Regions from separate parts of the Bradyrhizobium sp. CCBAU 45394 genome, predicted to be linked through region 2. Evidence: riboswitches for the same ligand, from Rfam matches in the RefSeq annotation. Region 2 holds a riboswitch; each other region holds the start of a gene.
What was found. A riboswitch is a leader RNA that binds a small molecule or an ion and turns the genes downstream of it on or off. The one in region 2 is predicted to bind cobalamin.
Positions count from the first base shown of each region.

Region 1: linked by a shared signal. The riboswitch ahead of WN73_RS30690 (DUF1636 family protein) and the one ahead of WN73_RS40690 (TonB-dependent receptor) in region 2 are both predicted to bind cobalamin.
Region 3: linked by a shared signal. The riboswitch ahead of WN73_RS30755 (energy-coupling factor ABC transporter permease) and the one ahead of WN73_RS40690 (TonB-dependent receptor) in region 2 are both predicted to bind cobalamin.

Region 1 is NZ_LBIX01000172.1:234,909-246,299, reverse strand. It holds gene WN73_RS30710 (precorrin-8X methylmutase) at 1-583, opposite strand, end outside; gene cobG (precorrin-3B synthase) at 583-1,746, opposite strand; gene cobN (cobaltochelatase subunit CobN) at 1,743-4,991, opposite strand; gene cobW (cobalamin biosynthesis protein CobW) at 4,991-6,040, opposite strand; gene WN73_RS30690 (DUF1636 family protein) at 6,037-6,411, opposite strand; cobalamin riboswitch at 6,507-6,726, opposite strand; gene cobO (cob(I)yrinic acid a,c-diamide adenosyltransferase) at 6,767-7,402, shown strand; gene WN73_RS30680 (cobyric acid synthase) at 7,414-8,862, shown strand; gene cobD (threonine-phosphate decarboxylase CobD) at 8,851-9,816, opposite strand; gene cbiB (adenosylcobinamide-phosphate synthase CbiB) at 9,828-10,769, opposite strand; gene cobU (bifunctional adenosylcobinamide kinase/adenosylcobinamide-phosphate guanylyltransferase) at 10,897-11,391, shown strand, end outside.
Region 2 is NZ_LBIX01000176.1:678,892-690,557, reverse strand. It holds gene WN73_RS40720 (lytic transglycosylase domain-containing protein) at 1-665, opposite strand, end outside; gene WN73_RS40715 (adenylate/guanylate cyclase domain-containing protein) at 991-2,727, shown strand; gene WN73_RS40710 (hypothetical protein) at 2,831-3,007, shown strand; gene WN73_RS40705 (hypothetical protein) at 3,163-3,375, shown strand; gene WN73_RS40700 (hypothetical protein) at 3,516-3,773, shown strand; gene WN73_RS40695 (hypothetical protein) at 3,861-4,082, shown strand; cobalamin riboswitch at 4,148-4,361, shown strand; gene WN73_RS40690 (TonB-dependent receptor) at 4,476-6,710, shown strand; gene WN73_RS40685 (hypothetical protein) at 6,785-7,366, shown strand; gene ilvD (dihydroxy-acid dehydratase) at 8,615-10,339, shown strand; gene WN73_RS40675 (tetratricopeptide repeat protein) at 10,326-11,147, shown strand; gene xth (exodeoxyribonuclease III) at 11,164-11,666, opposite strand, start outside.
Region 3 is NZ_LBIX01000172.1:247,063-255,524, reverse strand. It holds gene cobT (nicotinate-nucleotide--dimethylbenzimidazole phosphoribosyltransferase) at 1-843, opposite strand, end outside; gene cobF (precorrin-6A synthase (deacetylating)) at 854-1,603, opposite strand; gene WN73_RS30755 (energy-coupling factor ABC transporter permease) at 1,650-2,327, opposite strand; cobalamin riboswitch at 2,365-2,579, opposite strand; gene cobA (uroporphyrinogen-III C-methyltransferase) at 2,630-3,361, opposite strand; gene WN73_RS30745 (cobyrinate a,c-diamide synthase) at 3,358-4,668, opposite strand; gene cobM (precorrin-4 C(11)-methyltransferase) at 4,668-5,450, opposite strand; gene WN73_RS30735 (cobalamin biosynthesis protein) at 5,447-5,815, opposite strand; gene cbiE (precorrin-6y C5,15-methyltransferase (decarboxylating) subunit CbiE) at 5,812-6,993, opposite strand; gene WN73_RS30725 (cobalt-precorrin-6A reductase) at 6,992-7,738, shown strand; gene cobJ (precorrin-3B C(17)-methyltransferase) at 7,714-8,448, opposite strand; gene WN73_RS30715 (precorrin-2 C(20)-methyltransferase) at 8,445-8,462, opposite strand, start outside.

The DNA.
Region 1 (11,391 bases), on a different contig from region 2:
CGGAACCGCCAAGGCGGCCCTCGACCGTCAACGCCGGCACCGGCGGATCGGCCATCAGCGCGGCCTTGGATTCGGCCGCGCCGACGAAGCCGACCGGACAACCGATGATCGCCGCCGGCCGCGGGCAGTCGCGGTCCTCCAGCATGTTGAGGAGATGAAACAGCGCGGTCGGCGCGTTGCCGATCGCGACGATCGCGCCGGCGAGATGCGGCCGCCACAGCTCCAGCGCCGCGGCCGAGCGGGTGTTGCGCATGGATTGCGCTAGCGCGGGAACGGCGGCGTCGCCGAGGGTGCAGATGACGGCATTGGCCGCCGGAAGTCTAGCGCGCGTAATGCCCTCGGAGACCATGCGCGCATCGCACAGGATCGGCGCCCCCTTCTGCAACGCTACGCGCGCGGCGGTCGCCATGCCTGATGTGAAGCGGATATGCGCTTCCAGGCCCACCATGCCGGCGGCATGGATCATCCGCACGACGACCGGTTCCTCATCGGGCGTGAAGCGGGCAAGATCGGCCTCGGCGCGGATGGTCGCAAAGGATTGCCGGTAGATCGCCGCGCCGTCGGTCTCGTAGGCATGCGGCATCAGTGCCCTCCCATCAGGATGGAGGGATTGCCGACGATGTCGTCGCGGTTCAAGCCGCGCAGGATGGGCTCGTCGCGCGTCGAACCGCCGCGCACGAGATCGAAGCCGGCGCCGGTCGCGACCAGCGTGATCGCGGCCGCACCAGAATGAGCGCAGCCCTTGGCGCAGCCGGAGACGTGAAGTCGCGCGGCCGCGCCGATGTTCGGCGCGAGCGCTGCCGCCAGCGCGCGGGTATCGGCATGCGCCTCGCGGCAACGCGGCGCGCCGCTGCAGGCGATGACACGCAGCGCCGGATCGTAGGCCTCGGTGATGAGACCGGCCGTGGACGGCATCGTCCGCTTGCCTTCGCTCAGAACCATCCGCCACGGCGTCATGCGCAGGGCATGTCCGCAGCCGGCGAACTGGCTGAGCGTCGCATGCGGCATTTGCCCGAAGGCGACGCCGACCATCGCGCCCTGCGGATAGAGACCGGGGCGCGCCGCAGCCATGATCGGCACCGGCTCGGCCTCGCCGCGCAACGCGCCAGGCAGGGCTGCGCCGGCGGCAAGATGCGCCGCCATCCGCCCTCGCCCGTCCCGGGCACCGCCTGATGTCACGAACCAGGTTGCGAGCGCGAGGGCGGCGGTCACAGCCTCGCCGCGTCCGACGGAACGGCCGAGGCTGGCGCCATTGGCCCGCACCAGCAGTCCGCCGGCGCCATCACGCTCGATCCGCACATCCGCGGAATCGCCGGCGAGCACGCGCGAAGTGCCGTCATCGATGGCAAAGCCGAATTTCGTCGGAAGCGCGAGCACGCTATTCTCGAGCGCCTCCTCGAGCTCGGCGGCAAGCGCCTGGGTCTCGTCGCCCGCGCGCCAGAACGGCGTCACCAGGATGTTGCGCCGGGATTCGGTGTCGGCGTCGGGATCGAGCAGCGCCAGTTGCGAAAGACCGTCGAGCAGCAGCCGGTGGCTGCCTTCGCTGACGCCTCTGATCTGGAGATTGGCGCGGCTGGTGACATCGATCAGGCCGTTGCCATGGCGTTCGGCCAGATGCGCCAGTCCCGAGATCTGCGCCGCATCGAGCCGGCCGCCGAACGGGCGCACGCGAACCACGAGCCCGTCACCCGATTGCATCGGCCGCAGCGCGCCGGGGCACCAGCCCTTGACCATGGCCGCGCTCATGACGCCTCCCGCAACGCTGCCGCGATCGAATTGCGACGCGTTCGCCAGAGTGAGGCCTCATGCAGACGGGTGAAGCACGTCTCCATCGCGGCGAGCGCCGCGGAATTCTCGCGGGCCATGAAGGCGCGGACGTCGTCGTTGCCGAGCGTCGCATCGTAGTAGAGATCGAACAGATGCGGCGGCACGGCGCCGGCCAGATGGGCGAAGGCGGCCATGTGCTCGAGTGTCGCGGTGATCTCGGCGGCGCCGCGAAAACCATGGCGCATCATGCCGGCGATCCAGGCCGGATTGGCCGCGCGCGCGCGGACCACGCGTGAGATCTCCTCCGTCAGCGTGCGCGCATGCGGCTGATCGGGACGCGTCGCGTCGAGATGATAGAGCGATGGTCCCGCCGCGCCGAGATGTGCTGCGGCCGCGGCAACGCCGGCTTCATGCGCGGCATAGTCGGCGGCGAGCAGAAGATCGGTTTCCGGCAAGTCTTGGACGTGAACGAAAGCATCGGCCGACGCGAGCCGTTTCTCGATGCCGGCGCGATCGGGCTTGATCTCGCCGTCGGCGGAGAACGCCCAGGACGACGCCGACAGCCAGGCCTCGCCGGCCGCATCGCGCGTCTCCGCCGTGAAGGCATCAGGGATCGCCGAGAGGCCGACGCCGTATTGCCCGGGACGCGGCGCGAACACGCGGGACGCACGGTGTCGGTACGGATTCTCGTCGCCCTCCTCCTCGCGCGCGGCGAGCGCCTCGGCCGCCGCCTCGAACAACTGGGCGAGGCCGGAGAAGACATCGCGGAACAGGCCCGACAGCCGCAGCGTGACGTCGATGCGGGGACGGCCGAGCTCGGCCGGCGCGATGATGTCATAGCCGGTGACGCGGCCGGAGGCGTGATCCCAGCGCGGCGCAAGTCCCGCCAGATGCAGCGCCATCGCGAATTCCTCGCCGGCGGTGCGCATCGTCGCCGAGCCCCAGAGATCAACCACGAGGCCTTTCGGCCAGTCGCCGTGATCCTGCAAGTGGCGGCGAAGCAGCTCTTCCGCGAGCTTGATGCCTTGCGCATGCGCCGACGGCGTCGGCACGGCGCGCGGATCGACGGCAAACAGATTGCGTCCCGTCGGCAGCACGTCCTGGCGCCCGCGATAGGGCGAGCCCGACGGCCCCGGCGCGATGCGCCGGCCCGCAAGTGCGGCACGCAGCGCGTCCCGCTCCGCTTCGCCGCAGGCGCCGCGGCCGAACACGTGCAGGCCGTCGCCGAACTGGCTTTCCTTGAGATCGCAGACGAAGCGGTCGATCCGCGGGATCGCTTCGGCTGGCGCTGCCGATGCATCGAGGCCGAGATCGTCCTCCAGTCCGGCCACGCGGGCTTCGTCCCGGATCGCGGCGATCAGCCGCTGGCGGCGGGCGGGATCGAGACCATCGGCCGTCGAATATTCGTCGAGGAGCTGTTCGAGCCTGCGCAGGCCATCCGGCACGGCGGACTTTTCGAGCGGCGGCGGCAGGTGGCCGATGGTGACGGCACCGATGCGCCGCTTGGCCTGCGCGGCCTCGCCGGGATCGTTGACGATGAAGGGATAGATGACAGGCAGATCACCGATCAGGGCTTCCGGCCAGCAGCTCGATGACAGCGCCACGGATTTTCCCGGCAGCCATTCCAGCGTGCCATGCGCGCCCATGTGCACGACAGCATCGCAGCCCTGCTCGCGGAGCCAGAGATAGAACGCGACATAGGCATGCCGCGGCGTGCGGGCGAGATCGTGATAGTCGGCGTCGCGCGTGGTTGCATCGCCGCGTTCCGGCTGAACCGCGATGATCGACTTGCCGCATTGGATCGCGGCGAAGTGGAACGCGCCGTCGCGGCAGCTCGGGTCGCTCTCCGGCGCGCCCCAGGCTTGCGCGAGATCATCCTGCAAGGATTGCGGAAGACGCGAGAGCGCCGCGCTGTATTCGGCGACGCTCCAGGTGAGTTGCCGCCTCAGCAGCGTCTCACCGAGAGCCTGGACCGGCACGACATCGAGGCCGGTCCCCGCAAGATCGGACATCAAGGCTTCGACCGAGGCCAACGCGTCAAGACCCACTGCGTGCGCGATCTGGTGCGGGCGGCCCGGATAGTTCGACAGCACGACCGCCAGCCGCTTCTCGCCGGCCGGCTTCACCGCGAGCTTCTGCCAGGCCGCGACGCGCGCGGCGATGGCCTTCACGCGCTCCGGATCCGGGCGATGGGCAAGATGCGAGAATTGCAGGTCGGGATCACGTTCCGCAGCCGACTTGAAACTCACCACGCCCGCAAACAGGCGGCCGTCGACTTCGGGCAGCACCACATGCATCGCGAGGTCGCCGGGCGACAGGCCGCGCAGCGATTCCGCCCAGTCCTCGCGCCGCGCGGTGGAAAGCGCGACCTGGAACACGGGACACGATGCCGCATCGAACGGTGTCGTGCCGTCGTCGCCGATCGCGGAGAACGCGGTCGCATTGACGATCGCGGCCGGAGGATTTTCCACGAGCTGGAGCCGCAGCCAGTCCGCGACGCCCGCGGCCTTCAGCGAGGTGACGAACACGCCATAGGCGTCAAATCCCTTCTCGCGCAGCGTCGCAATCAGCGCATCGACCGGACCGGTGTCCGCGGCGGTCAGGTACGACCGATAAAACGTCACCAGCGCGCGAGGCTTGCCCTCGCCGGCGGTCGGCACGGCGATGACACCGCGCGCGGGCTCGTAAAAGCCCATCTCGGGCACGGTCGTCTCGCCGACGACCGGACCGGCATAGAGTCCCGAGGCCAGCGCAAGTTGCGCAATCGCGGCCTGCGCTGCGACCGGACCGCCGGTGTCGCAGAGCACCTTGAGCCGGCGCAGCGTCGAGACAGGCAGCGTTGAGTATGCATCGAGCCGCGTGTCGTCGCGGCCGTCGGCCGGCAGCACGGCGAGCACGATACCGCGCGCCTGCGCGAGTTGCTGGAGAGCCGCGAGACCGTAGGGCCAATAGGACTCGCCGCCGATCAGGCGGACCAGAATGCCGCGTGCCTGGGCCAGCGTGCGCTCGATGTAGGTGTCGATCGAAAGCGGATGACGCAGTTCGGCGAGATTGGCGAGCCGCAGCGACGGCAGGCTGTCGCGGCCACGCCGCCAGCCGGCCGCGAACGCGGCAAGATCGGAATCCGAATACGAGAGCACCACGAGATCGGCCGGGTCCTGGCCGATGTCCCTTGGCGTCGCGGTCTCCTCGAGACCGCGGCTCTCGCGGAAGACGACGTGCATCAGATGCCAGATCCTGAAAGACCAAGTCCCGCTCTTATCGCGGCCTCGTCGATATCGCCGTGCTCGCCGATCACGACGAGCTTTGACTGCCGCGCGAGCGCGCCCCAGGGCTTGTCGAACTGGTGACGCACGCGCTCGCCGACGGCCTGGAGCAGCAGGCGCATCGGCTTGCCCGCGACCGCGATGTAACCCTTGGCACGCAGCACGTTCTGCTCGCGCGCCAGGCGCTGAACCGAGGCGACCAGCGCATCGACGTCGCCGACTTCCGGAAGATCGATCACGACGGACGCAAAATCGTCGTGCTCATGCTCCTCCTCGCCGTCGTGATGCGACGGGCGCGCGGCAAGATCATTCTCGGCGGCGGCACCGAGACCGAGGATGACGCGCGCATCGATCGCGCCGTCGGTAACGGCAAGCATCGGCACGCGGCGCGGCATCTCGGCGGTGATGGCAGCCTTGGCCGCTTCGAGTCCCGCCGGGCCGGCAAGATCGGCCTTGGTCAGCAGCACGATGTCGGCGCAGGCGATCTGGTCCTCGAACACTTCCGACAGCGGCGTCTCGTGATCGAGATTTTCGTCCGCCGCCCGCTGCGCTTCCACTGCGGCCGGGTCCGGCGCGAAACGGCCGGCGGCGACGGCCTCGGCATCGGCCAGCGCGATCACACCGTCAACGGTGATGCGCGAACGGATCTCCGGCCAGTCGAACGCCCTAAGCAAGGGCTTGGGCAGCGCCAGGCCCGAGGTCTCGATCAGGATGTGATCGGGCCTCACCGGCCGCGCCAGCAACAGCTCCATGGTCGGGATGAAATCGTCGGCAACGGTGCAGCAGATGCAGCCATTGGCGAGCTCGACGATGTTTTCCTCCGGGCAATTGGCATCGGCGCAGGACTTCAGAATCTGGCCGTCGACGCCCTCGCTGCCGAACTCGTTGACGAGCACCGCGAGCTTCTTGCCGTTGGGGTTGGCGAGCAAATGCTGGATCAGCGTCGTCTTGCCGGAGCCGAGAAAGCCGGTGACCACCGTGACCGGGACTTTTGCGAGCGAGTTCATTCGGCGGCCTCCGGCACGACGGCAATGGGGGGAATGCGCGCAAGCGACTGCTTGCGGAAGATCTCGGGACGGCTGCGCCAGGGCACAAGGCCGTCGGGCGCGGCCGCATAGGCGGCGGCGCCTGCGATCACGTCGCGCGCGTTGGCGTCCGACAGGCGGCCATAGACATAGGACCAGCGGCCGGGCGCACTGAGCGCCACCGAGCAGCCCTGGCTGCATGCCGACAGGCATTCGACCGGAACCACAGTGACACCATCGGGCACGCCGGCGTCGACAATCGCACCGTGAAGGCGCTTGCCCGGCGTGACTTCGCCCTCGCCAAGCGTCTCGCCGGCACGGCAGGTAATGCAGACGTGAAGTGTGACGCTCATCGCCTCTTCCAGAATAAACAGCGGGAGGCGAAGAGGCCCACGAACCGGTCTTGCGAGGGTCCGCTTCCCCGTCGCGGAACACCCCGTCCGCCGGTCCAAAATCGTCCGCGCTGGCAGGTCTCCCGGCTTGCGGAGCAGGGTTTTGCCCTTCGATCCCCGCCTTCCCGATCCCGTCAGGGATCAGTGGCCTCGGGCATCTCTCCGGTCACGGTCGCGGGGGCGGCTGCATTTTGGACCCAAATCTTGCCGATTCGGACCCTATCGCATTCCCTCTTCGCCTGTCATAGGACAGGAACCAACGCCGGGCCACCATTTGCCCCTGGCCGCCTCTTGTCAAGCCGAAGGACCCCGTCCGATGACGCCTGAACCGGATACCCAAACGGCCGAGGAAACCGATGCCCGCCACGCCGCGAAAATGGCGAAGAAGAAGGCCGCCCGCGACAAGATCATGGCGACCAAGAGCGGCGAGAAGGGCCTCATCATCGTCCATACCGGCGCCGGAAAGGGCAAGTCCTCCTCCGCCTTCGGCATGATCGTGCGCTGCGTCGCCCATGGCTTCCCCTGCGCGGTCGTGCAGTTCATCAAGGGCGCCTGGGATACAGGCGAGCGGCGCCTCCTCACCGGCCATTTCGGCGATCTCTGCCAGTTCCACGCGATGGGCGAAGGTTTCACCTGGGAGACGCAGGACCGCGCCCGCGACATCGCCGCTGCGCGCGCCGGCTGGGAGAAGGCCAAGGAGCTGATTCTCGATCCCAGCTTGCGCATGGTCGTGCTCGACGAGATCAACATCGCGCTGCGCTACGACTACCTCGATATCGCTGAGGTCGTCGAGTTCCTGACGACGCAAAAGCCTGCGATGACACATGTCGTGCTCACCGGGCGCAATGCCAAGGACGAGCTGATCGAGATCGCCGACCTCGTCACCGAGATGACGCTGGTCAAGCATCCGTTCCGCTCCGGCATCAAGGCGCAAGCCGGCGTCGAGTTCTGAAGACACACGCGATGGCGCGCGCATTGATGATCCAGGGGGCCGGCTCGGACGTGGGCAAGTCGCTCATCGTCGCCGGCCTTGCGCGCGCCTTCACGCGGCGTGGGCTGCGCGTGCTTCCCTTCAAGCCGCAGAACATGTCGAACAATGCCGCCGTGACCGTCGACGGCGGCGAGATCGGCCGCGCCCAAGCACTGCAAGCCCTCGCCGCCGGCGTCGAGCCGCACACCGACATGAACCCGGTGCTCCTGAAGCCCGAGACCGATGTCGGCGCGCAGGTCGTTGTCCACGGCAAACGCATCGCGACCGCGCGGGCGCGCGAATACGCGGCGATGAAACCGTCATTGATGGGCGCGGTGCTGGAGAGCTTTGAGCGGTTGAAGGCGCGCGCCGATCTCGTGCTGGTCGAAGGCGCCGGCAGCCCCGCCGAGGTCAATTTGCGCAAGGCCGACATCGCCAACATGGGTTTTGCGCGCAAGGCCGACGTGCCCGTCGTGCTGATCGGCGATATCGACCGTGGCGGCGTCATCGCCCAGCTCGTCGGCATCAAGACGGTGATCGACCCCGACGATGCCGCGATGATCCAGGGTTTTGTCATCAACAAATTTCGCGGCGATCCCACGCTGTTCGATGACGGCTACAAGCTGATCGAAGCAAAGACCGCCTGGCGCGGTTTTGGTGTGCTGCCCTGGTTTGCGCGCGCCGGCGAGCTGCCCGCCGAGGACGCGCTGGGCCTGAGTGATGCGCGAAAGCCGGGCCAATGCAAGATCGCTTGCCTTGCGCTGTCGCGGATCGCCAATTTCGACGATCTCGATCCGCTCAAGCTCGAGGCGGGCGTCGATCTCGTCATGGTGCGGCCGGGTGAAGCGATCCCCGGCGATGTGCGTCTCGTCATCATCCCCGGCTCCAAATCCACCCGCGGCGACCTCGCCTTCCTGCGCGCGCAGGGCTGGGACATTGATCTCCTGGCGCATTATCGCCGCGGCGGCCACGTGCTCGGCCTCTGCGGCGGCTATCAGATGCTCGGACGCAGCGTTGCCGACCCCGACGGGATCGAAGGCCCTGCCGGCGACACACCGGGCCTCGGGCTCTTGGATGTGCAAACGGTGATGAGCCCGCAGAAAACACTGACACGGGTCACGGCCGTGCATGCGGCAACCAACCAGCCGATCCAGGCTTACGAAATCCACAGCGGCCGCACCGACGGGCCCGATCGCGCCCGTCCGTTCGCCAAACTGAATGGCGAGCCTGAAGGCGCAATCTCCAGCGATGGCCGCGTACAGGGTAGCTATTTGCACGGCCTGTTCACGTCGGATGATTTCCGGAAAGCGTTTTTGACCAAGCTCGACATCCCGGCAGGCGACGAGCCCTATCACAGCAGGGTCGAGAGCGCGCTCGATGCGCTCGCCGATCACATCGAAAAGCATCTCGACGTCGAAGGCCTGCTTTCGCTAGCGCGCTAGGACCTCGGCGAGGCGCGTCCATTCGGGCTCGCTGCCCGGAAGTCCGAGCCGCAGCCATGTCGGCTTCTGCGCGAAGACGCGCGACCAGATCTGGCCGCGCGCGAGCTTCTCCTGCGCGGCCAGCGCATCCGGCGTCTCGTAGAGACGAAACAGCGGCGTGCCGCCAACGAACCGCCAGCCCTGCGCTCGCGCCATGTCGTCGAGACGGGCACAGTCGCGCACAAGCCGCGCTGACGTGGACTCCGCCCAGGCATCATCACGCAATGCGCGGCAGCCGATTGCGATCGCAGCCCCCGAGACCGGCCATGGCCCCGACATCGCCGCAATCCTGGCGATGTCCGCCGCGCTACCGAGTGCAAACCCAAGCCGCAGGCCGGCCAGACCATAAAACTTCCCGAAGGAGCGCAGGATCAGCAGCCCCGGATGATCCGCTTCCGGCGCAAGCGACAGCTGCGGAACGGCGTCGACAAAGCTCTCGTCGATGACGAGACGGCCGACGCGCGGCAGCAGTGCCAGCAAATCCTGCGGCGTATGGCACCGGCCATCGGGGTTGTTGGGGTTGACGACGATGGCGAGATCCGCGCCCACCAGTGCCTCGAGATCGCCGACCTCCAGGACATCCCAGCCCGCAGCCGACAGGACTCCGGCATATTCGTTATAGGTCGGCGCGAGGATGCGGGCGCGGCCGCGCGGCCCAAGCTGCGGCAGCAATTGAATTGCGGCTTGCGCGCCGCCCATCGCGACGAGCGCCGCGCTCGTGCGGTAGGCGTGCTGCGCCGCCTGATGCAAGGCATCGATCTCGGCACGCGACGGCAGCGCGCTCCACGCGCGCATGCTCACCTCGCCCGCCGGATAAGGCAGCCGGTTGATCCCCGTCGAGAGATCGATCCAGTCCTCCGCGCGTCCGCCAAAACGCTGCTGGGCCAGATCGAGATTTCCGCCGTGCTCACGCATGTCCCGTTCTTTCACGCGAAAGCCAGGATCGCAAGGACGCCGGCCAGCAGCAGCATGGCGCGGCGGTAGATCGTCAACCCCCGCGTGATATCGGCGGCGAGCGGATCGCGCGCACCTTCGTTCAGCCAGGGCTCGTTCGTGACGCTGCCGTGGTAGATCCGGGGACCGCTGAGCCGCACGCCGAGCGCGCCCGCCATCGCCGCTTCCGGCCAGCCGGCGTTGGGCGAGCGATGCCGGCGCGCATCGCGCGTCGTGCACGACAATGCTTCCGCCCTGTGCGGCGCCAGCAGCACGAACAGAAACCCGGTCAGCCGCGCCGGAATGAAATTGGCGACGTCGTCGATCCGCGCCGCCGCCCAGCCAAAGGCTTCGTGTCGCTCGCTGCGATGGCCGATCATGGAGTCCAGCGTGTTGATAGCCTTGTAACCCAAAATGCCGGGCAGGCCGAACAGCGCGCCCCAGAACACGGGCGCCACGATGCCGTCGGAGGCGTTTTCCGCAAGACTCTCGATCGCCGCGCGCGCGATGCCGGCTTCATCGAGCGCCGCAGGATCGCGGCCGACGATGCGCGAGACCGCGTCGCGCGCGCCGGCGATGTCGCCGGCCTGCAAAGGTGCGGCAACGGCGGCAACATGATCATGCAGCGAGCGCAGCGCGACCAGCGGCCAGGCCAGGACCCCCGCCAGCACGATCTGGATCCAGCCCGAGGGGAGCAACGACTGAAGCGCCCAGCCGAGTGCGGCCGAGACCGCGATCACAAGGAACGCTCCGGCAATGCCCGCGGCACGGCGCAGCGCCGGCGGATCGGACCCGCGATTCCAGGCGGTGTCGATGGCCGCGATCAGGCGGCCGAGCCAGGTCACGGGATGGCCGATCCGTGCGAACAGCGGGGCCGGCCAGCCCAACAGGGCATCCACCGCCATCGCCACCGCCATCGCACCCGCAAAGCCCACACAAATCTCCCGTCTCGCTCCGCCCCTGTTGCGCAAGACGGCGGCCGAGCGCAAGCCCCTGGCCGCCTGATTTCGGCTTTGTCTTTGGCCCCGTTTGGTGATTAGTGCTGGCCGACAGGAGACTTTTATGGCCGTCATCTTGATCACGGGCGGAGCGCGATCGGGCAAGAGCCGGCGTGCGGAGACGCGCACGCAGGCCTTTCCCGGGCGGCCTGTGTACATTGCCACAGCCGAGGCGCTCGACGCCGAAATGGAGGACCGCATCGCAAAGCACCGCGCGCGACGCGGAGCCGACTGGATCGAGCGCGAGGTGCCGCTCGACCTTGTGCAGGCCCTGGTCGAGACCGAGGGCGGCGGCGCGAGACTGGTCGATTGCCTGACGCTCTGGCTGTCCAACCTGCTGCATTCCGAGCGCGATTGGTCGCGCGAGGTCACGCATCTCGCTGAGGTTCTCCCTCGCTTGCGCAGTCCGGTCATCATGGTCACCAATGAGGTCGGCCTCGGAATCGTGCCCGACAACGCGCTGGCGCGCGCCTATCGCGATGCTGCCGGAATCATGAACCAGACGTTCGCCGGCGTTGCCGACGAGGTCGAGTTCGTGGTCGCCGGACTGCCGATGAAG
Region 2 (11,666 bases):
TAGGAATCTTCCTCGCTGCGCTCCGACAATTCGTCCGTGCGCCAGGCCTCGCGGACGAGCCGCGTGGCCCTGTCGCTGTCGCCCTCAGTGAGCAGCACGCGGGCGAGCGCGAACTTGCCCTTGGCGCTGCTCGGGCGGTCCATGGTGAATTTGTGCACGGTGGCCGCGTCGGTCTTCTCCTGCCACAGCCGCGCCTCGGCGCGCCGGCGCAAAAGCGCGCTGCTCGGCCAGTCAGGATTGGCGGCGAGGAAGGCGGCATAGCGCTTGAAATTCGCGGTACTCTCGGAATGGCGCAGCATGAACCAGTCGGCGAGCTTCTGCCCGGCGGGATCCGCGATGCGGTCGCGCGCCGCGCTCGCGTCATCGGTCTTGCCCTTGCGCGCGAGATCGATCGCGTCCTTCAGCGCGGCGAGGTCGCCGGTCAGCGGCGGCGCTGCCGGCTTGTCTGACGGCTCGTCGTCCTGCTTCTTCGGCTTGCGCTTCGCCTCGGCGTGCTTGCCATGGCGCGATTTCGCCGCGGCGTGGCGCTGCTTGCCGGCTTTCGCCTCATGCGTCTTCTTCGACGCGGACGGTTTGTGACTGCTTTTCGCCGCCAGCTCCGTCGGAAGGAGAGCCAAGGCGGCCACGGCAACGACACACGCGAGCGAGCGTAGGCACTGGTTCATTCCGTGGTCCCCCCTGCGAAACCAGTACAAACCAAAGTCCGCGACGACATGCGGCTCGAGAATCAAAGTGACGCCGAAAACGATGCCACGGCATCGTTTCGCATTTGTCACGCTGTCGCAACAATGCGGCAAAATACGGATGGAAGGCGGGAACTCTTGCAACGGTGAATAGAATAGGCCCTTTAACCTTTGTTAACGAATAAGGCTCCGGCGACGGTTGCGCACCGTCCAGGGCGCCGTGAAGGGCCAGATTGCGCGTATTCCCGGGCTGAAATCCGGTGTATTGAGTTCCCTGACCCGTCCTTTCAGCCTTTGCCCCGCACCTATGCCGATTTTCAACCAGTCGATCCGGCGCAAGATCGTCGGCATCGCCCTCGGATTGATCGTCCTGATGCTGGTCACCTCGATCCTGTCGATGGTGATGTCGAGCCAGGTCGGCGTCCTCCTGGACGAGCTGACCAACCGCTACATCCCGGCCTATGGCGATCTGGCGCGCGCCAATATCCGCTCGTTGGAGCGGTCGGTGGCGCTGCGGCGCATGGTCATGATGAAGATGCAGGCGTCCTCGGACGAGGAGGCCTATGCGGCGCGCCTGCGCGAGTTCGAGGAAGCGGACCGCAAGATCGAGGAGGAGGCCGAGGGCGCACGCAAGCTCATCAACGCGATCATCGACGACCCGAGGACGCCGTCCGACAATGCCGCGCTGGCGCGGATCGAGATCCGCATCGAGACTGCCGTCACCGAGCTGCGCCGCGACCTGAACGAGGACCACGCAAAGCTGCTCAAGCAGGTCGACGCCAAGCAGATGGCAGAAGCCCGCAGTACGCTGGAGCATATCGACGCCATCCGCGACCAGTTCAATCGGAAGTTCGATGCGATCCGTGCCGACATGCTGACACAGGTCTTCGCTTCGACATCGCAGGTGATGAGCCACCAGCGCCAGGCCATCATCGTGTCGGGCATCGTGACCCTGCTCGCCGCGATCGTCGGATTTGCCTTCGCTCTGCTGGTGTCCGGCGGCATCACGCGGCCGGTGCGGCTGTTGCTGGCCGGCACCCGCGAGGTCGAGGCGGGGCGGTTCGACAAGACCATCGCCGTCTCGACCCAGGACGAGATCGGCGAGCTCGCGGCCGCCTTCAACCGCATGATCGAGCAGTTGCGCCACAACGAGCGCATCCGCGAGACGTTTGGCCGCTACATCGATCCCAAGGTGGTGCAGGGCCTGATCGAACGGCCCGAGGTCGCCATCGACGGCCAGCGCCGGGTGATGACCATCATGTTCTGCGACATGAGTGGCTTCACCTCGATGAGTGAGGGCATGACCCCGCGCGGCCTCGTAAAAGTGATGAACCACTATTTTACGGTGATGTCGGCCCCGATCAGGAGCAATCGCGGCGTCATCGACAAATATATCGGCGATGCCATCATGGCCTATTGGGGCCCGCCCTTCATCGAGGAGGATGAGCCGGCACTCCTTGCCGGCTGTGCCGCCATCGACATGGCCGACCAGGTGCCCGCGCTGCAGAAGCAATTGCCCGATCTGCTCGGCATCCGCGCCATGCCCGTGCCCTGCGACCTGCGCATCGGCATCGCCACCGGCGAGGTCCTCACCGGCAGCATCGGCTCCGAGCTGATGATGAGCTTCACCGTGATGGGCGATGCCGTGAACCTCGCTTCGCGGCTCGAGGCCGTCAACAAGGTCTACGGCACCCGCATCCTGATCTCGCAGACGACGGCGGATGCGGTCGGTGAGCGCCTCGAATTGCGCGAGATCGATCGTCTAGCGGTCGCCGGCCAGAGCGCGCCCCAGGCGATCTTCGAGGTGATGGCGAGGGCCGGCGTGCTCACCGCCGCGCAGGACGGCTTGCGCACGCTCTATGCCGAAGGTCTTGCCGCCTATCGCGCCCGCCGCTTCGACGAGGCCCGCGCCGCCTTCAACGCGGCGCTCGAAGCCGTCCCCGGCGACGGTCCCTCGCGCGCGCTGCTCGCCCGCATCGCGCAGTTCGAGGTCAATCCGCCGGACGAGAGGTGGGACGGTGCCTGGCGGCTGGAGCAGAAGTAAGCCGCCGCGGGAAAAATTGTTTCTACTCGATAACGATGTTCGCCGTGACCTATTTCCCAGGCTTAGGTTGATCGTCCTTGAGGCGTTTGATGGGGACACGCCGATGACAGAACTTGAGGACAGGCTGGAACGGTTCGAGACGCTCACGGCCGAATGCGAGCTGATCGCCAAGCTCGCCACCGACAGCACCAAGCGCGAATTCTATCTCAAGCTCGCCGAGCACTATTATCAGCTTGCGCGCGAGACGCGGGCTGCGGTCGCGACCAGCGCTGCGGCCTGAAGGCGGCTGCAATCCGTTCTTAACATTTGGCACGCATCCTTTGACGGGAGCGAGCGTCGCGATTCGCGATGGCTCGCAGTGGGAATGCCGGGACTCGCTGCAATGCAACGTGTCTCGCTGATGTTGCTTTGCCGGTGCTTTTTCGGGGCAATCCCATGCGTCTGCTTGCGGTCCTCATCCTCGCGCTCATGACAGCGGCCTGCAACCAGGAGCAGGACATCACCGGCTCGACCGCAGCCTGCCCCGTGCGGAACTACAGCTCCTACAACCCCCGCGACATGAACCAGTGCGTGGCCGCCTGCAAGGCATGCGACCATGGCAACACGGTCACCTGCACCACGTCCTGCACGCTCAAGGGCGCGCACTGAGCGGCCAGCGGTTTGCAGAAGCTTGGGGGCCGGGATCGCCGGCCCTCTTGGGCATTGAGGGGTTGACGGTGTCGGGGCACCGGAACGATTCACCTGACATAATCATTGGTAGGAGCAGGCAGGACGCGGAGTCGGATGGAATGGGTATGCTCGATCCCGGCCGGTTTCTGGTGTCGTGCTCGCAGTGCGACGCGTGGCCGATGGCGGCCAACGTCAAACGCTCGAGCTGGTCGACGTCCCCGAGCGAGGTCCGCTTCGTGTGTCCGCGCTGTCGCCGCGAGGAGACCGCGATCATCTCCGCTTCGGGCGAATTGACGCCGATCCGGCGCATCGACATCCCGCCGCGCGACGTCACGGTGGCCTGGGCTCAGGCACAGCGCCAGAGAGGGCGGGCGTAGGCGGCCGCTCTATTGCGCGATCCCGTGTCGGAACACGGGCGATCGTCGGGCGTTTCCGCCCCAACATCACGTATCGAGGCCGGGCGAATGATCAGCGCGCATTTCGACACCCGTACACGGATCAACATGAAGCTGGCGCTGGATCGGATTTGCCGCAATCGGCCCAGGGGCGAGGATCATGGGTTCCGCAGGTCGGTCGCCGAGAACATCGTCCGCTGCGCGCTCGCGGGCCGAACCGGCATCGGTCAGCTTGTCGATGCCGGTGAGCGGGCGGTGGTCACGACGCGCGCGGTGCCGAAGCCTGACTGATTGTGTTTGCCTCGCGTTTGCAGCTCATCGTTCAACCGGTCGATTGACTCTCCGTACGGCCGCCTCGTAGATTGATCGGTGACGGTTCTCCGCACGGAGATCAAAAGGGAACGTGGTGCGAGATTGTCCCAACGCCGGGATTGTCCCAACGCCACGGCTGCCCCCGCAACTGTAAGCGGTGAATCTTTCGTCATATGCCACTGGGAATCTCGGTCCTGGGAAGGCGACGTAAGGTAACGACCCGCGAGCCAGGAGACCTGCCGTCAGCCGTGGTCACACGCGAAGATGTCGGTCGGGGAGTACAGGCATTAGCTTCACCGGAGCAATCGATTGCTCCGCCGTAAAGCCTCGTTCGCTGTGACGTGCCACTGACGTCATGCCGAGGTTACAACTGTGTCCCGTATTGTCTCTGCCGCCAGGCGCCTTCGCGCCGGCATCGTTGCTGCCGTTTTCCTCCATGCGATCGATCTCCCCACAGCTTTCGCGCAGCAAGCCGCCGCCGAGCAGCTGCCGCCGGTCGAAGTGACCAGGCCCGACGATCAGAACCGCACACGCGCCAGGGCGATCGGCGATGGCGACACGGCGAGGCTGCGAGCCCCGAGCGGAGCGCCGGCAGGCAATGGCGCCGGCTCGTCCGGCTCCGGCGACGAGGCGGTCGCCGGCAACGGAGGCATCGTCGGGGCCGCCGCGACCGTCATCACGGCCGCGGATATCGCACATGCGCCCTCGCAGACGCTTGCCGAGATCATCGCGACGCAAGTCCCGGGTGCCCAGATCACGACGCTCTATGGCGGCCAGATCGGCGCGAAGACCAGCGTCGACCTGCGCGGCTTCGGCGCGTTTGCCACTGCCAATTCGCTGGTGCTGATCAACGGGCGGCGGCTGAACGACATCGACATCGCGCAGGTGGACCTCTCCACTGTCCCGCTCAATTCCATTGAGCGTATCGAGATCACGCGCGGCAATGCCGGCGCGGTGCTCTATGGGGACAATGCGGTCGGCGGCGTGATCAACATCATCACCAGGAACGGCGTCGGCGGGCCGCCCGTTGCCGCGCGCATCGAGGCCGGCTTCGGCTCGTTCGACACCAGGCTTGGCAATGTCTCGACGTCGCTCAATTCCGGTCCGTGGTCGACCTCGTTCTACGGCAATGCCGTCAAGACAGACGGCTACCGCGACAACAATCGCCTTGTCCAGGAGAATGGCGTCGGCAACCTGAACTACACGACATCAGACCTGACTGCTTTCGTCACCGTTACCGGCGACAATCAGGAGCTGCGATTGCCGGGCGGCCGCACCGTCGATCCGTCCATCGGCGTCGACGAGCTCGCGACCAACCGACGGGGCACCAGCACACCCTTCAACTACGCCAACCAGCAGGGCTTTGGCGCGACGGCCGGCTTCACGAACACCCTGGCCAACGGCATCGATCTCATCGTGGACGGCGGTGTGCGCGACAAGAAGCAGCAGAGCGCGTTCTTCTCCGGCCCAGCGCCGGTTCCCGCGTTGTTCACGTCCACCTATGTCGATGCCGATCTGACGACATGGTCGATCACGCCGCGGCTCAGCGTGAAGGGCTTGCTGCTGGGGATGCCGTCGCAACTGCTGACCGGCCTCGATTATTACGATGCGAGCTTTCAGCAGAACCGCGGCGCCGGCCAGGGGCTTGCGCCCTGGCACAATTACGATCTCAGGCAGCAGACGGTTGCGGGCTATTTTCAGCACACATTGGGTGTGGCGCCGACGACGGACGTCTCCTATGGCGTGCGGGTGCAGAGCGTCAGTCTCTCGGCGCGCGATCATTTTGACGCCGCAGCTCCGTTCAACACCGACATCGGCGCGCTCCCGCTCAGGAGCGACGAGACCCAATATGCGCTGCATCTCGGTGCCGAGCATCGCCTCAATGACATGGTCTCGCTGTTCGGCCGCGCTGCGCGCGCATTCCGCACGCCGGATGTCGATGAGCGTGTGTCGTCGGGGCCGTCCTTCGATCCCTTTACCTTCGCGCCGATCCCGCAAACCTTCCAGCTCAAGACCCAGACCTCGCAGGATGTTGAGGGCGGGCTGCGCATCAAGGGAGGCGGGCTGCAATTGCAGAGCAGCCTCTATCTGATGGACCTCGCCAACGAGATCCACTTCAGTCCGATCCTGTTCTACAACACCAACCTCGATCCGACCCGTCGTTACGGCTCGGAGACCAGCCTGTCCTATCGCGTCAACGGCTCTCTGCTCCTGCGCTCCGGCATGGCCTATACAAGGGCCGTGTTTCGCGAGGGCGTCTGGGCCGGCAACGACGTGCCGCTGGTGTCGCGCTACACCGCGAGTGCAGGCGTCACTTGGAACATCTGGCAGAACTATGTGGTGCTCGACGCCACCGCGCGCTTCTGGAGCGAGCGGCGCATGGACAATGACCAGGCGGGAACACAGCGGCCGATCCCAGCCAATGGCACGATCGACCTCAAGCTCAGCGGTCAGTACGAGCGCTACTTCTGGTCTTTGAGCGTCAACAACGTGCTGAACGCGCTCTACTACGACTATGCGATCGCAAGCACCTTCACGGACGGCCGCTTCAGTGCCTATCCGCTGCCCGGCCGCACCTATCTGCTCAAGGCCGGCGCCAATTTCTGATCAAGGCTCTGACCGCGACGGGGGCTGTCATAGGCCCCCGAATGGACTAGAATTCGAAAAGAAGGAGATCACTCATGGCTCTCAGCACCCTGCCGCCTTACGCCGACCGTTTCCGGCTCCATCCGGTCGCGCCGCGCCTTGCATCGATGTTCTGCTTTGCGCTGCTGGCGGTGTCATGCGCGCTCGCAAGTCTTGCGCTCGCCTGCGCAACGCCCTTTGCGGCCTTCGCGGTCGTCGCGGCCGCGATGTTGCCGCTGCGGCCGGCACTGCTCGTCGTCAGCGGCGCGTGGCTCGTGAACCAGAGCATCGGCTTCGGCGTGCTGCACTATCCCGTTGCCGGCAGCACGATCGCCTGGGGCATTGTCATTGGCGCTGCTGCACTCGTCGCGACCGCGGCCTCCTCCGCCGCGCTCCGTGCGCTGGCGCATGGCCGCACGCCCCTGATGCTGGCGATCACATTCGTCCTCGCCTACGCGGCCTATGAGCTCGTGCTGCTCGCTGCGACGCCGGTCCTCGGCGGAGAGGGCGCCTTCACCGCGGCCATCGTGGCGCGGATTGGACTGACCGGCGCCGTCTGGCTCGCCGGCCTCGTCGCCGCCTGCGAGATCGTCCGCCTGGTCGATCCGTTCGGGCGCAAGGGCGCGATGTCGGCCTGAGCGGCCCTCTGAAAGCCCCGGATGGGAGCGCAGTGAAATCCGGGCTACGAGATCTTGCGTTGCCCGACGGGCAAAACACCCCCGCGGTCGGTCAATCCGCTTGCGCAAAAATATTCCACTTTGCCGAAATTCTGATTTGCCGTATGTGTTGCCCATCCCGGCTTGATCTTGAGGGGCGATCTTGTGTCGTCACGTGTCGCGAGCCGGGCTTGCGGTGGACGCGGCAGCGTCGGGTACGAGAGGCCAAGGGCAGGGCGGATTGCTCTCCGTGAGCCCAGGACTTCGTGCTGGATGAGCGACGCTGTCAGGTTCGTCTCGCCTGTAAGTTTCCGGCTCCGTCGACAGGGCTGGGAAAACTGCGGCGAAATGGCGGGCCGTGCGTACGGCAAAACCGTGGGGTCCTGGCCGGCGTTGCTACGGTCAAGCTCTTGCGGATGCGGCAGTCGCGTCAACCGGCGCGGTGCCGGCGACTTTCGCGAGAGTGAGGGAGGCCAGAACGAACTCGGCTCCCGGGAGAGCACGGCATAAGCCGTCCAACCACTGCGCAGGGAAGGCCGAGGGATTGGCTACACCTGTATGCTGCTGTGCGGTTTCTCTGCGCTTGCTTTCGCGCAGCAGACCGCGGGTGCCGTCGGGCACCCGGCCTTCCCTGCGCCCTCTCGATTGGGAGTGTGGAGCGATCAAGCAAAGCTCGGGCGAAATCCGCCGCGAGGATGCGAAGGCGTGTCTGCGATTTACGATGCGAGTTGGAGGATGACGCCGATGCATCTCGCTCCGTCATTGCGAGCGCAGCGAGGCAATCCAGAATCCGTCAGCGGAAAGACTCTGGACTGCTTCGCTGCGCTCGCCACGACCATGTGGAGAGTGCGTGTCCACTGCCGGGGATGGCGGGCTTGGTGATGTCGACAGCGACTCACTCCAAGGTGTGGTGCGTGATCGGGCGCGTCGTACCCGCCTGGAAATCTCAGGTTGTGGATTGTCATCTTCGCGGGGGTATCCCAGTAGGCCGATCCGTGTCTTCCCGGTAACGAATGTGCCATCCACGCAACACTCCTTCCGGATTAAGCCCTCATCGTCAGCCGTTCGCATCACCGCCGCTTTTTAGCCACACCCGAACATGAATAAAATTGCTCGAATGTTTTAGGGGCAGCGGCGGTCCTCGAGGCGAACGGGAAATCCCAAGGTCGATTCAAATCTTGGGTCTGATTTTTCGGGTCTGAAAGGGTTGGCCGGGGAAACTGGTTTGCGATGAACGCAAAGACCAACATCAAGCAGAGGCTGCCGAGCCGTCACGTGACGGAAGGCCCTGCGCGCGCGCCCCATCGGTCCTACTTCTACGCCATGGGTCTGACGACGGAGCAGATCCACCAGCCCTTCGTCGGCGTCGCCTCCTGCTGGAACGAGGCCGCGCCCTGCAACATCGCTTTGATGCGCCAGGCGCAGGCGGTGAAGAAGGGCGTCGCGCATGCCGGCGGCACACCCCGCGAATTCTGCACCATCACCGTGACCGACGGCATCGCCATGGGCCATGACGGCATGCGCTCCTCGCTGCCGTCGCGCGAATGCATCGCCGATTCCGTCGAGCTGACCGTCCGCGGCCATGCCTATGACGCCCTCGTCGGCCTTGCCGGCTGCGACAAGTCGCTGCCGGGCATGATGATGGCGATGGTTCGCCTCAACGTGCCCTCGATCTTCATCTATGGCGGCTCGATCCTGCCCGGCAACTTCCGCGGGCAGCAGGTCACCGTGCAGGACATGTTCGAGGCCGTCGGCAAGCACTCGGTCGGCGCCATGTCGGACGAGGATCTCGACGAGATCGAGCGCGTGGCGTGCCCCTCGGCGGGTGCCTGCGGCGCGCAGTTCACGGCCAACACCATGGCGACCGTCTCGGAAGCCATCGGCCTTGCGCTGCCTTACTCGGCCGGTGCTCCGGCACCGTATGAAATCCGCGACGCCTTCTGCATGACCGCGGGCGAGAAGGTGATGGAGCTGATCGCCCAGAACATCCGGCCGCGCGACATCGTCACCCGCAAGGCGCTGGAGAATGCCGCAGCCGTTGTCGCGGCTTCCGGCGGCTCGACCAATGCTGCGCTGCACCTGCCGGCGATCGCGCACGAGTGCGGCATCAAGTTCGATCTGTTTGACGTCGCCGAAATCTTCAAAAAGACACCTTATGTCGCGGATTTGAAGCCGGGCGGCCGTTATGTCGCCAAAGACATGTTTGAAGTAGGTGGCATCCCGCTTCTGATGAAGACGCTGCTCGACAACGGATTTCTCCACGGCGACTGCATTACGGTCACCGGTCGAACGATCGCCGAAAACCTCAAGAGCGTGAAGTGGAATCCGCACCAGGATGTGGTGCACCCGGCAGACAAGCCGATCACCGTCACCGGTGGTGTGGTGGGTCTGAAGGGCAATTTGGCGCCAGAAGGTGCGATCGTGAAAGTCGCGGGAATGTCCAACCTGAGGTTTACCGGTCCGGCACGCTGCTTCGACCGGGAAGAGGACGCCTTCGAGGCCGTCCAGAACCGCACATACCGCGAAGGCGAAGTCATCGTGATCCGCTACGAGGGCCCCAAGGGCGGCCCCGGCATGCGGGAAATGCTCCAGACCACCGCGGCGCTGACCGGGCAGGGCATGGGCGGCAAGATCGCGCTCATCACTGACGGCCGCTTCTCCGGCGCCACCCGCGGCTTCTGCATCGGCCATGTCGGGCCGGAAGCCGCCATCGGCGGCCCGATCGGGCTGCTCGAGGATGGCGACATCATCGAGATCGACGCGGTCGCCGGCACCCTTAACGTAAAATTGAGCGACCAGGAGCTTGCCCAGCGCAAGACCAAATGGAGCGCTCGCGCGACTAACCACACGACGGGCGCGCTCTGGAAATATGCTCAGCAGGTTGGACCAGCGGTCGGGGGGGCGGTCACCCATCCGGGCGGTGCGCACGAGAAACAGTGCTATGCGGACATCTAGGCGTGCCATTGTTGCGTTTGTGTTGGGGGTCAGTGCGCTGGCCGTGCCGGCGCTCGCCTTCGACGGCGCGCCGGTCAACCAGAAGGACGCGACCATCCCGGTCGTGACCACCTTGCCGGGGGCCGCGGGTGCGGTGCGCAGCAAGGTGCCGCCAGCGACCCAGGAAACCTCGCTCAGCGCCCTGCAATATGCTGCCGAGGGCGGCCATCCGATCGCGCAGTGGAAACTTGGCCGCATGTACGCCAATGGCGACGGCGTGGCCCAGGACGACGTGCGCGCCTTCGAATATTTCAGCCGGATCGCCAACGCGCATGCGGAGGACAGTCCCTCGGCGCCTCAGGCGCAGATCGTGGCCAATGCCTTCGTCGCGCTCGGCCGCTACTACCTCAGCGGCATCCCGAATTCGAAGATCAAGCCGGACCAGGACCGGGCGCGGGAGATGTTCTCCTATGCCGCCTCCTATTTCGGCAATGCGGACGCGCAGTACGATCTTGCCCGGCTGTATCTGAAGACGCCGGACGCCTCGCGCGAGGATTTCCGCTATGGCGCGCGCTGGCTCGGGCTCGCCGCGCAGAAGGGCCAGCACGAGGCACAGGCGCTGCTCGGCCAGATGCTGTTCAACGGCGACCGCCTGCCGCGGCAGGCCGCCCGCGGCCTGATGTGGCTGACGCTGGCGCGCGACAGCGCCGGCAGCGAAGAGACCTGGATCAAGGAAAGCTACAATCGCGCCTTCGCGAAGGCCTCGGACGACGACCGCGCCATGTGCCTGCAAATGCTGGAACAGTGGGTGCAGGGCCGCCGGGAGTGATCCCGAAGAGGCGGCGTTACGCCGCCTCGAGATCCAGATCCGCCCATACCGGCACGTGGTCCGACGGCTTCTCCCAAGCCCGCACATAGCTGTCGATGCCGACATTGGCGAGCCGGTCGCTGGCCTGCGGCGACAGCAGCAGGTGGTCGATGCGCAGGCCATGGTTCTTCTGCCAGGCGCCGGCCTGGTAGTCCCAGAAGGTGTAGAGGCCCGGCTCGTCGGTGACGGCCCGCAAGGCATCGGTCAGGCCGAGGCCGAGCAGGGACTGAAAGCTCTCCCGCGTCTCCGTCTTGAACAGGGCGTCCTCGGTCCATGCCGCCGGATTGTGGACGTCGCGGGCATGCGGGATGACGTTGAAGTCGCCTGCGAGGATCAGCGGCTCCTCGGTCTTGAGGCGCTCCTTCGAATATTCAAGAAGTCGCGACATCCATTTGAGCTTATAGGGATATTTCTCGGTCCCGACCGGGTTGCCGTTGGGCAGATAGAGGCAGGCTATGCGCAGCACCCCGTGCTTGAGCG
Region 3 (8,462 bases), on a different contig from region 2:
CTGGCACGACGGATTGAGGCGCACGGCCGCCAGCGCCGCGACCGACACGATGAAGCCGTCGATCAATACGGGAATGCGGCGCTGCGCGGCCGCGATGATGGCCCCGCAGATGGCCGCGATCTCGAGGCCGCCGACGGCGCACAGGATTTTTTCGGGCGATGCAGCCGCAACGCCATGACGCGCAATCGCGGCATCGATCACGCGCACCTTGTGCGCACGGCCGGCGGCATCGACGCCGGTGCCGCTGCCCGCGATCTCCTCGGCGCTCACGCCGAGCAGACTCGCCGCGATCGCCGCCGAGGTCGTGGTGTTGCCGATGCCCATCTCGCCGAAGATCAGAAGATCGGGCTGGCCGGCTGCCGCGCGCGCAACCGCACGCTCGCCGGCCTCGAAGGCGAAGGCCAGCTCTGCAGGCGTGAGCGCAGCCTCGACGCTGAAATCGCGCGTGCCGCTGCGCGGCTTGTCGGTGACGATGCCTATCATCTCGTCTTGCGCCAGCGTGCCGGCGTCAACGACTTCCAGGTGCGAACCCAACTCACGCGCCAGCACCGAGATCGCGGCGCCGCCCGAGGCGAAGTTCGCCATCATCGCGATGGTCACGGCTTGCGGATAGGCCGACACGCCTTGCGCAACGATGCCGTGGTCGCCCGCGAAGATGATGATCGGCACGCGTGCCGCGCGTGGCTGCTCGGTCGCTTGCAGGCCCGCGAGCTCGATCGCGAGCTGCTCGAGCCGGCCGAGCGCGCCGGTCGGCTTCGTCAGTTGCGCCTGCCGCACGATCGCCGCCTCGCGATGGACCGCGGAGATTTCGGGGCACTTATGGTAGACCCATTCGGGGAGCATGCTGCCTCGCTTACGGCCTGCGCTTGAGAATGTAGCAGTCCATGATCCAGCCGTGCCGCTCGCGCGCCTCCTGCCGCAGCGCGGCGATGCGCGGGCCCACCTCGGCCAGCGCGCCGGACATGATGATCTGATCGGGCATGCCGAGATAGGCACCCCACCAGATCTGGAGCCCGGCCGGATCGAGCGACTGAAACGCCGTGCCGCCATCGAGCATCACGACCACGGTGTCTGCGCTTACCGGCCAGCCGCCTTCACGCAAGCGGCGGCCTGTCGTGACCAGAAAGGGCTCGCCGATGTCGTTGAGCGGCAGCGCATGCGCCGCGCACAACGCCTGGATCGACGTGATACCGGGGATGACCTCGATTGTCGGCAAGGGATCGAGCCGGCGCGCAATACGCAGCGAGGAATCGTAGAGCGACGGATCGCCCCAGATTAGCAGCGCGACCCTGCCATCCCCTTCGAGATGGCTCGTGATGGTCTGCGACCATTTCGCGGCGACCGCATCGTGCCAATCGTCGACGCCCTTGCGGTAGTCCGCCTCGCCTGCGTCGCGCACGGGAAGATCGAACTCGGCGATGCGCGTCTTGTCGCTGGTCAGCACATCCGCGCAGATCGTCCGCCTGAGATCGGCGAGATCGGACTTTGCGCTCCCCTTGCGCGGGATCAGGACGAGATCGGCCGCGTTGATGGCGCGGGTCGCGGCGTGCGTGAGCTGCTCGGGATCGCCGCAACCGATGCCTATCAGGGAGAGCGTGAGCATCGCGTTCGCGAAGGGCGGCCATCACGGCCGCCCTTTCGCTTGTCTCTCAGGCCGCGTTGTGCAGGCGCGGGGTGACGAGGCCGGGCGCGGTGACGCCGCGCAGCGACTTCGCCAGCGCCAGCACGGCGAGATCGGCCAGCGGCTCGATCACGATGACGAGCGCATAGGAGGCCGCGAAGGTCGCGATGTTGACGAGGTTGGTCATAGCAAAACCGGAGCCATAGAGCGCCCAGAACGCCACCCAGCCGATGACGCCGGCCTGATAGGTCGTCGAAAGCGCCAGCGCCTGGCGATACCTGAGATCGACATAGGCGGTGTTGCGGGCAATGATCCGCGTGGCGATCGCCTGGATCGCGAACAGCGGCACCAGCAGCGTGGTGACGTTCATGCCGTATTGCGGCAGGTCGGCCGGCTCGAAGAGCACGCCCTGGAACAGCAGGCCGAGCGCGAGGCCGAAGGCCGCGGGGGCAGCACCGAACAGCAGGAACAAGGTCGAGCCGAGGATGAAGTGCACCTCGGACACGCCGACCGGGAAGTGCGGCAAGATCTCGAAGAAGGTGAAGACGAGGCCGGTGGTGGCGAGGGTCCGCGCCGCGAACGACGTGATGCCCTGTTCGCGCACGGTCTCGGCCGCGAGCTTCAGCGCAACGCCGCCTGCGGCGATGCCGGTTGCGTAACTCAACACGAGCTTGGCGCCCGTCACGATCCCGGGTTCGATATGCATGGCTCAGTCCTTTCCTGCCGTCACACCCGACGGCCTTGGCCTCAAAACATGCACGGCCGGTCTCCTGGCTCGCGGTTCACTGGGGATCTCCGGCCTTCCCGGACCTTGCGATCCAGTGGCGGTTCGGAGCCCCTCACCGCTTACAGTCGCGGGGGCGGCTGGGGTTTTGGGCGCCGCAACTGGGTCCGCCCATCCCCATTCCCGATTATGCTCCGGCGCTTTGCGCCACCTCGAGCACCATGCTTGTCCTGTGTGCCCCTTTCACGCAGCCTGCGTCAAGGGCCGAACGGCGGCGGTCGCCGTCATGACGGGTATTCTCCCGCCAGTGCGCCGAACAGGATCACGGCGGCCGTCGAGGCAGCCCCGCCCCGCGCAAGCTGCTCGGCAAGCTCGGCAATCGTGGTGCGGACCAGCCGCTCGTCGGGGCGGCCGAGGGATTCGGCGAACAGCGCCGGGGTGGTCGGCGCGAGGCCGTGCGCGATCAATTTTGCGGCAAGCGCCGGAAAGGTGCGGCGGCCCATATAGACCACGGTGGTCGCCTCCGGATCGGCCAGCGCCGCCCAGTTCAGGTTTTGCGGCAGCTCGCCGGTGACGTCGGCTCCGGTCACGAACTGCACCCGGCGCGAGGTGTGGCGCCGCGTCAGGGGCATGCCGGCTTGCGCAGCGGCCACGCAGGCCGAAGTGACGCCGGGAACGATCTCGTAGCCGATGCCGGCCGCGCGCAGCGTTTCGAGCTCCTCCTCGAGCCGTCCGAAGATGCCGGCGTCGCCCGACTTCAACCGCACCACGCGCGCGCCAGTCGCGGCATAATCGACCAGCAGGCGGTTGACGTGATGCTGCTTGGTCGAGGGCCGCCCGGCCCGTTTCCCGACCGCAACGAGATTGGCGCCGGGACGGGCGAGATCGAGAATCGCGCCGGACGCGAGGTCGTCATAAAGCACGACATCGGCCTCGCGCAGCCGCGCGGCACCCTTGAGCGTGAGAAGCTCGGGGTCGCCGGGACCGGCGGAGATGAAGGAGACAAAACCGCTCACCGGTCCTCCGCGATCAGATGGAAGAACGTGCCGGTGGCATTGCCTCGGCGCGAACCGGTCTCGGCGATGACCGCACCGGTCGCGTCGTGCACCACCGCGAGCGGCATGTCGGGCTGGGCGGCAATCGTCGAATAGTGGAATTCGTGGCCGCGCAGGCGCGCGCCGGGGCTATGTCCCGGCATCGGTGCGGCGAGTTCGGCGAGACGATAGCCCAGATGCATGCGGCGTTTGGCAAAGCTCGTCTCCAGGCCGAGCAGGCCCGCCATCTCATGGCGGACACCGTCGGCGTCGGTCAAAGCGGTTCCGAGCACCATATAGCCTCCGCATTCACCGTGCACCGGTCGTGTCTCGGCGAAGGCGCGCAAGCCGCTGCGAAAGCGCGCGTTGGCGGCGATCTTCCCGGCATGAAGCTCGGGATAGCCGCCGGGCAGCCAGCAGACATCGGCGCTCGCGTCGGGCGCCTCATCGGCAAGCGGCGAGAAGGTCGAGATGTCGGCACCAGCCGCGCGCCAGGCTTCCAGCATATGCGGATAGACGAATGAGAATGCCGCATCGCGGGCAAGCGCAATGCGCTGCCCGGGCGGCGTCACGTTCAGGCCGTTCGCAGCCGGTTGCAGCGCCCAGGCGGCCGCCGATTGCAGCACCGCATCGAGATCGACATGCTCGGCGACGAAACGCGCGGCCTCGTCGATCAGTTTTCCGATCTCCGCCTGCTCCTCGGCCTGCACCAGGCCGAGATGCCGCTTCGGCAGGCTGATCTCGGCATGGCGCGGCAGCGCGCCGAACACGGCGATGCCGGCGTCGTTAAGCGCGCGCCGTACGAGGTCTTCATGGCGCGGGCTGGCAACACGATTGAGCACGACACCGGCAAGGCGCACACCCGGTCGGTAGTCGCGAAGACCCGCAGCGATCGCCGCCGCCGTCTGCGCCTGTCCCGAGGGATCGATCACCAGCAGCACCGGCCAGCCCAGCATCTCCGCAATGTCGGCGGTGGCGCCTGTGCCGGAGACGCCACGCGCGGCGACGCCGTCGAACAGACCCATCGAGCCCTCGGCAAGCACGACATCGGCGTCGGCGCCGCGGCCGACGAGATGCGCGATTCCCCCGCGATCCATCGCCCAGCTATCGACGTTGACGGAAGCGCGGCCCGTCGCAGCGGCATGGAAGGCGGGATCAATATAGTCGGGCCCGCTCTTGAAGCACTGCACGTTCAGTCCGCGATTGCGCCAGGCGCGCGCGAGCGCCAGCGTCAGCGTCGTCTTGCCGACGCCGGAGGCGGGCGCGGAGATGACGAGCCCTGCCGGCATCAGGAGGCCTCCGGAAAGCGTGGCTCGGCGCCGACCGGCCGATAGCGGCGGTCGTAGTCGGCGGCATAGAGGCGGCTCTCGTCGAAATCCGCGGCGCCAAGCGTCTTGCCGACCAGAATGAGCGCGGTGCGTTCCATCTCGGCGCCGACGGCGGCATCGAGCGTCGCAAGCGTGGCGCGGACGATGCGCTGGTCCGGCCAGCTCGCGCGCCAGACGATGGCGACCGGGCAATCCGCGCCGTAGTGAGGCAGCAGCTCCGCAATCACCTGGTCGAGCAGATGGATCGACAGATGGATGGCGAGTGTCGCACCGGTCGCAGCGAAAGCGGCGAGCTTCTCCCCTTCGGGCATCGCACTGGCGCGGCCCGGCGTACGCGTCAGCACCACGGTCTGAGCGAGCCCCGGCAAAGTCAGCTCCACCTCGAGTGCCGCGGCGGCGGCCGAGAAAGACGGAACGCCGGGCGTCACGGTGAAGGGAATGTCAAGCGTACGGAGACGGCGGAGCTGCTCGCCCATCGCCGACCAGATCGAGAGATCGCCGGAATGCAGCCGCGCGATGTCCTTGCCGTCCGCATGCGCGGCGGCGATCTCCGCGATGATCTCGTCAAGCGACAACGGCGCGGTGTTGACGATCCGCGCGCCCGGCGGGCAATGCGCCAGCACGCCCTCAGGCACCAGCGAGCCGGCATAGAGGCAGACCGGACAGGCGGCGATCAGATTGCGCCCGCGCAAAGTCAGCAGATCGGGAGCGCCCGGCCCGGCACCGATGAAATGCACCGTCATGCGCCGTCTCCTTCCGCGATCGCGGCCGTCGCGGTGCGGTCCTGCGAGACCACCCGCGTCGCAATCAATCGCGCACGAGGGCCGGCCGCGGCGAGCGCCGCGGCCTCGGCGACCGATCCGGTCCCGAACTTTTCCGCGATGAGCCTGGACTGCGTCGGCGTGTCGATGCCGGCCAGCACCTCGGGCGATACCGCCTTGATCGGCACACCGCATTCGCGCGCGAGCTGCTGCAGCGCTTCTGCATCGGCCTTGTCGCTGACGGTCGCCACCGCCGCAAGGCCTTCTGCGCCGCCCGCTGCCAGCAGCGCCTCTCGCAACGAGGCCAGCGTGACATCCTCCCTGAATCCGAGCCCGGCGACCTTCATCGGACCGCACTCCACTGCAACACGGGACGCGCCGCCTCCCAGGACCGGTAGCGGCCGAGCGGGCCGGCATGGGCGATCTCGACCCGCATCAACTCGCCGCCGTGGCGTTGGTGCAGTTCGCCAAGCAGCGCTTCCGTCTCCAGCGTCACGGCATGTGCAACGAGCCGTGTGCCTGCCCCGATGCGCGACCAGATAGCGTCGAACATCGCGCTATCGAGACCACCGCCGATGAAGACAGCATTCGGCGCGTCCAGCCCGGCGAGAGCTTCGGGCGCACGGCCCGTGACAACAGCGATCCGATGCGCCAATCCGAACGCCGCCGCATTGCTGCGGATATTCGCGGCGCGAGCCTCGCGCATCTCGATTGCCGTCGCCGTCCCGCCGCAAAGCGCCCACTCGACCGAGATCGAACCCGATCCGGCGCCGATATCCCACAACCGTTCGCCCGGGCGTGGTGCCAGCGCCGAAATCGCGAGCGCACGCACCGGCCGCTTGGTGATCTGGCCGTCATGAGCGAAGAGATCGTCGGGAAGTCCCGCGCTGCGAGGAATGCCCTGAGCTCCCTTCGCCTCCACGGCCACCGCGACCAGGTTTCCGGCGAGATCGCCAGTAAAACCATCGGCACGATGTTCCGCAATGCTTTCGCGTGGCCCGCCGAGCGCGGCGAGAGTCCAGAATTCCGAGGCGCCCCATCCGCGCTCGCCCATCCACTTTGCAAGGTCGCCTGCGGCCTTGCCGTCGCGCACGAGGCAAATGATGCGCGCGCCAGGCGCAAGGTGTGGCACGAGGCGCTCGAAGGGCGCGGCGTGGAGACCGAGGCAGACGACGGATTCAAGACGCCAGCCGAGCCGCGCAGCGGCGAGCGAGAATGTCGACGGCGCCGAATGTGCGACCCACTCACCCGCCTCAAGCTTCTCGGCAAGGCTTGCGCCGGCGCCGTGCCAGAACGGATCGCCGGAGGCCAGCACCGCGGTCGGCCGGCCGCGGCGGCTGAGCACGACCTCCGCATCGAACGGCACCGGCCACGGGTGGCCGCGCCCGGTCACACCGGCAAGCGCGAGATGACGCTCGCCGCCGAAGACGGTTTCGGCCTCACGCAGCGCCTTTCGGCTTGCGTCCGACAGCCCGGCAAGGCCATCTTCGCCGATACCGATGATGGTCAGCCAGGGATCAGCCATGACACGCGCCCTCATTCTGGGCGGAACGAGCGATGCGAGCCAGCTCGCGGCGGAGATCGCGCGCACCGGCATGGATGCCGTCTATTCCTATGGCGGCCGCACCCGTGCGCCTGCCGACCAGCCGCTGCCGACCCGCATCGGCGGCTTCGGCGGCCTGAGCGGCCTTGCCGATTACATTCGCCGTGAAGGCATCACGCATGTGATCGACGCGACGCATCCTTTCGCTGCCGAGATGAGCCGCAACGCCGTCGCGGCATGCGCGGAAACCGGCACGCCGTTGATCGCGCTCGAACGCACCCCCTGGGCTAAAACACCCGGTGACAACTGGATCGAGGTCGGCGACGTCGATGCAGCGGTCGCCGCTCTGCCCGAGTCGCCGGCAAACGTGTTCCTCGCCATCGGCCGCCAGCACATCGCGCCGTTCGGGAATAAACCGCAGCACGCCTACACACTGCGCTTCGTCGATCCGCCCGAAGCGCCGCTGCCCTTCCCGGCTGACGTGATCGTGTCGCGCGGACCGTTCACGCTTGATGGCGAGCTGGAGATGCTGCGTACGCGCGGCGTCATATGGATCGTCGCCCGCAATTCCGGCGGCGATGGCGCGCGCGCCAAGATCGACGCGGCCCGCACGCTCGGCCTGCCCGTGATCATGATCGCGCGGCCGGAGTTGCCCGAGCGCCAGCGGGTCGAGAGCGTGGCCGAGATCATGCAGTGGCTTGGTCATCGCACCTGCCTCGGCGCATAGATCCAGCGGCCGACACGGCGCGTCTGCGAGTTGCCGACGATCACCAGCGTTCGCATGTCGGCCATCTCGGGCCGCGCCGCGTTGAGCGTGACGGTCTCGATCGTCTCGTCGGATGCGCTGATCGCGCGCGCGAAGATCACGAGCCGCTCGCCGCAGCCGGCGTCCTTCAGCACGGCCAGCGCGCGGCCAAATCCTTCCGGCCGGCTCGCCGAACGCGGATTGTACAGAGCGATCGCGAAATCCGCTTCCGCGGCCAGCCGCAGGCGCTTCTCGATCAGCGCCCATGGCTTGAGATTGTCGGAGAGATTGATCGCGCAGAAATCATGGCCGAGCGGCGCGCCGGCACGCGCGGCCGCCGCCAGCATCGCAGTGATGCCGGGCAGCACGCGGATCGGGAGCTCGCGATATTGCGGCGCCTGCTCGAGCGCCTCGAACACGGCCGATGCCATCGCGAAGACGCCAGGATCGCCGGAGGAGACGACGACGACCTGCCCGCCTTCGGCGGCCAGGCGCAGCGCCTCGCTCGCTCGCGCGAGCTCCTCGCGGTTGTCGGATGGATGCAGCGTGAGCCCCGGTCGCGGCGGCACGCGCGCGACATAGGGCGCATAGCCCAGAATATCGGTGGCGGAGCCCAGCGCGGCGGAGACCTCGGGCGTCACCAGCGCGTCACTGCCCGGGCCGAGGCCCGCGATGGTCAGCGTGCCCGTCATTCGGCGGCGTCCAG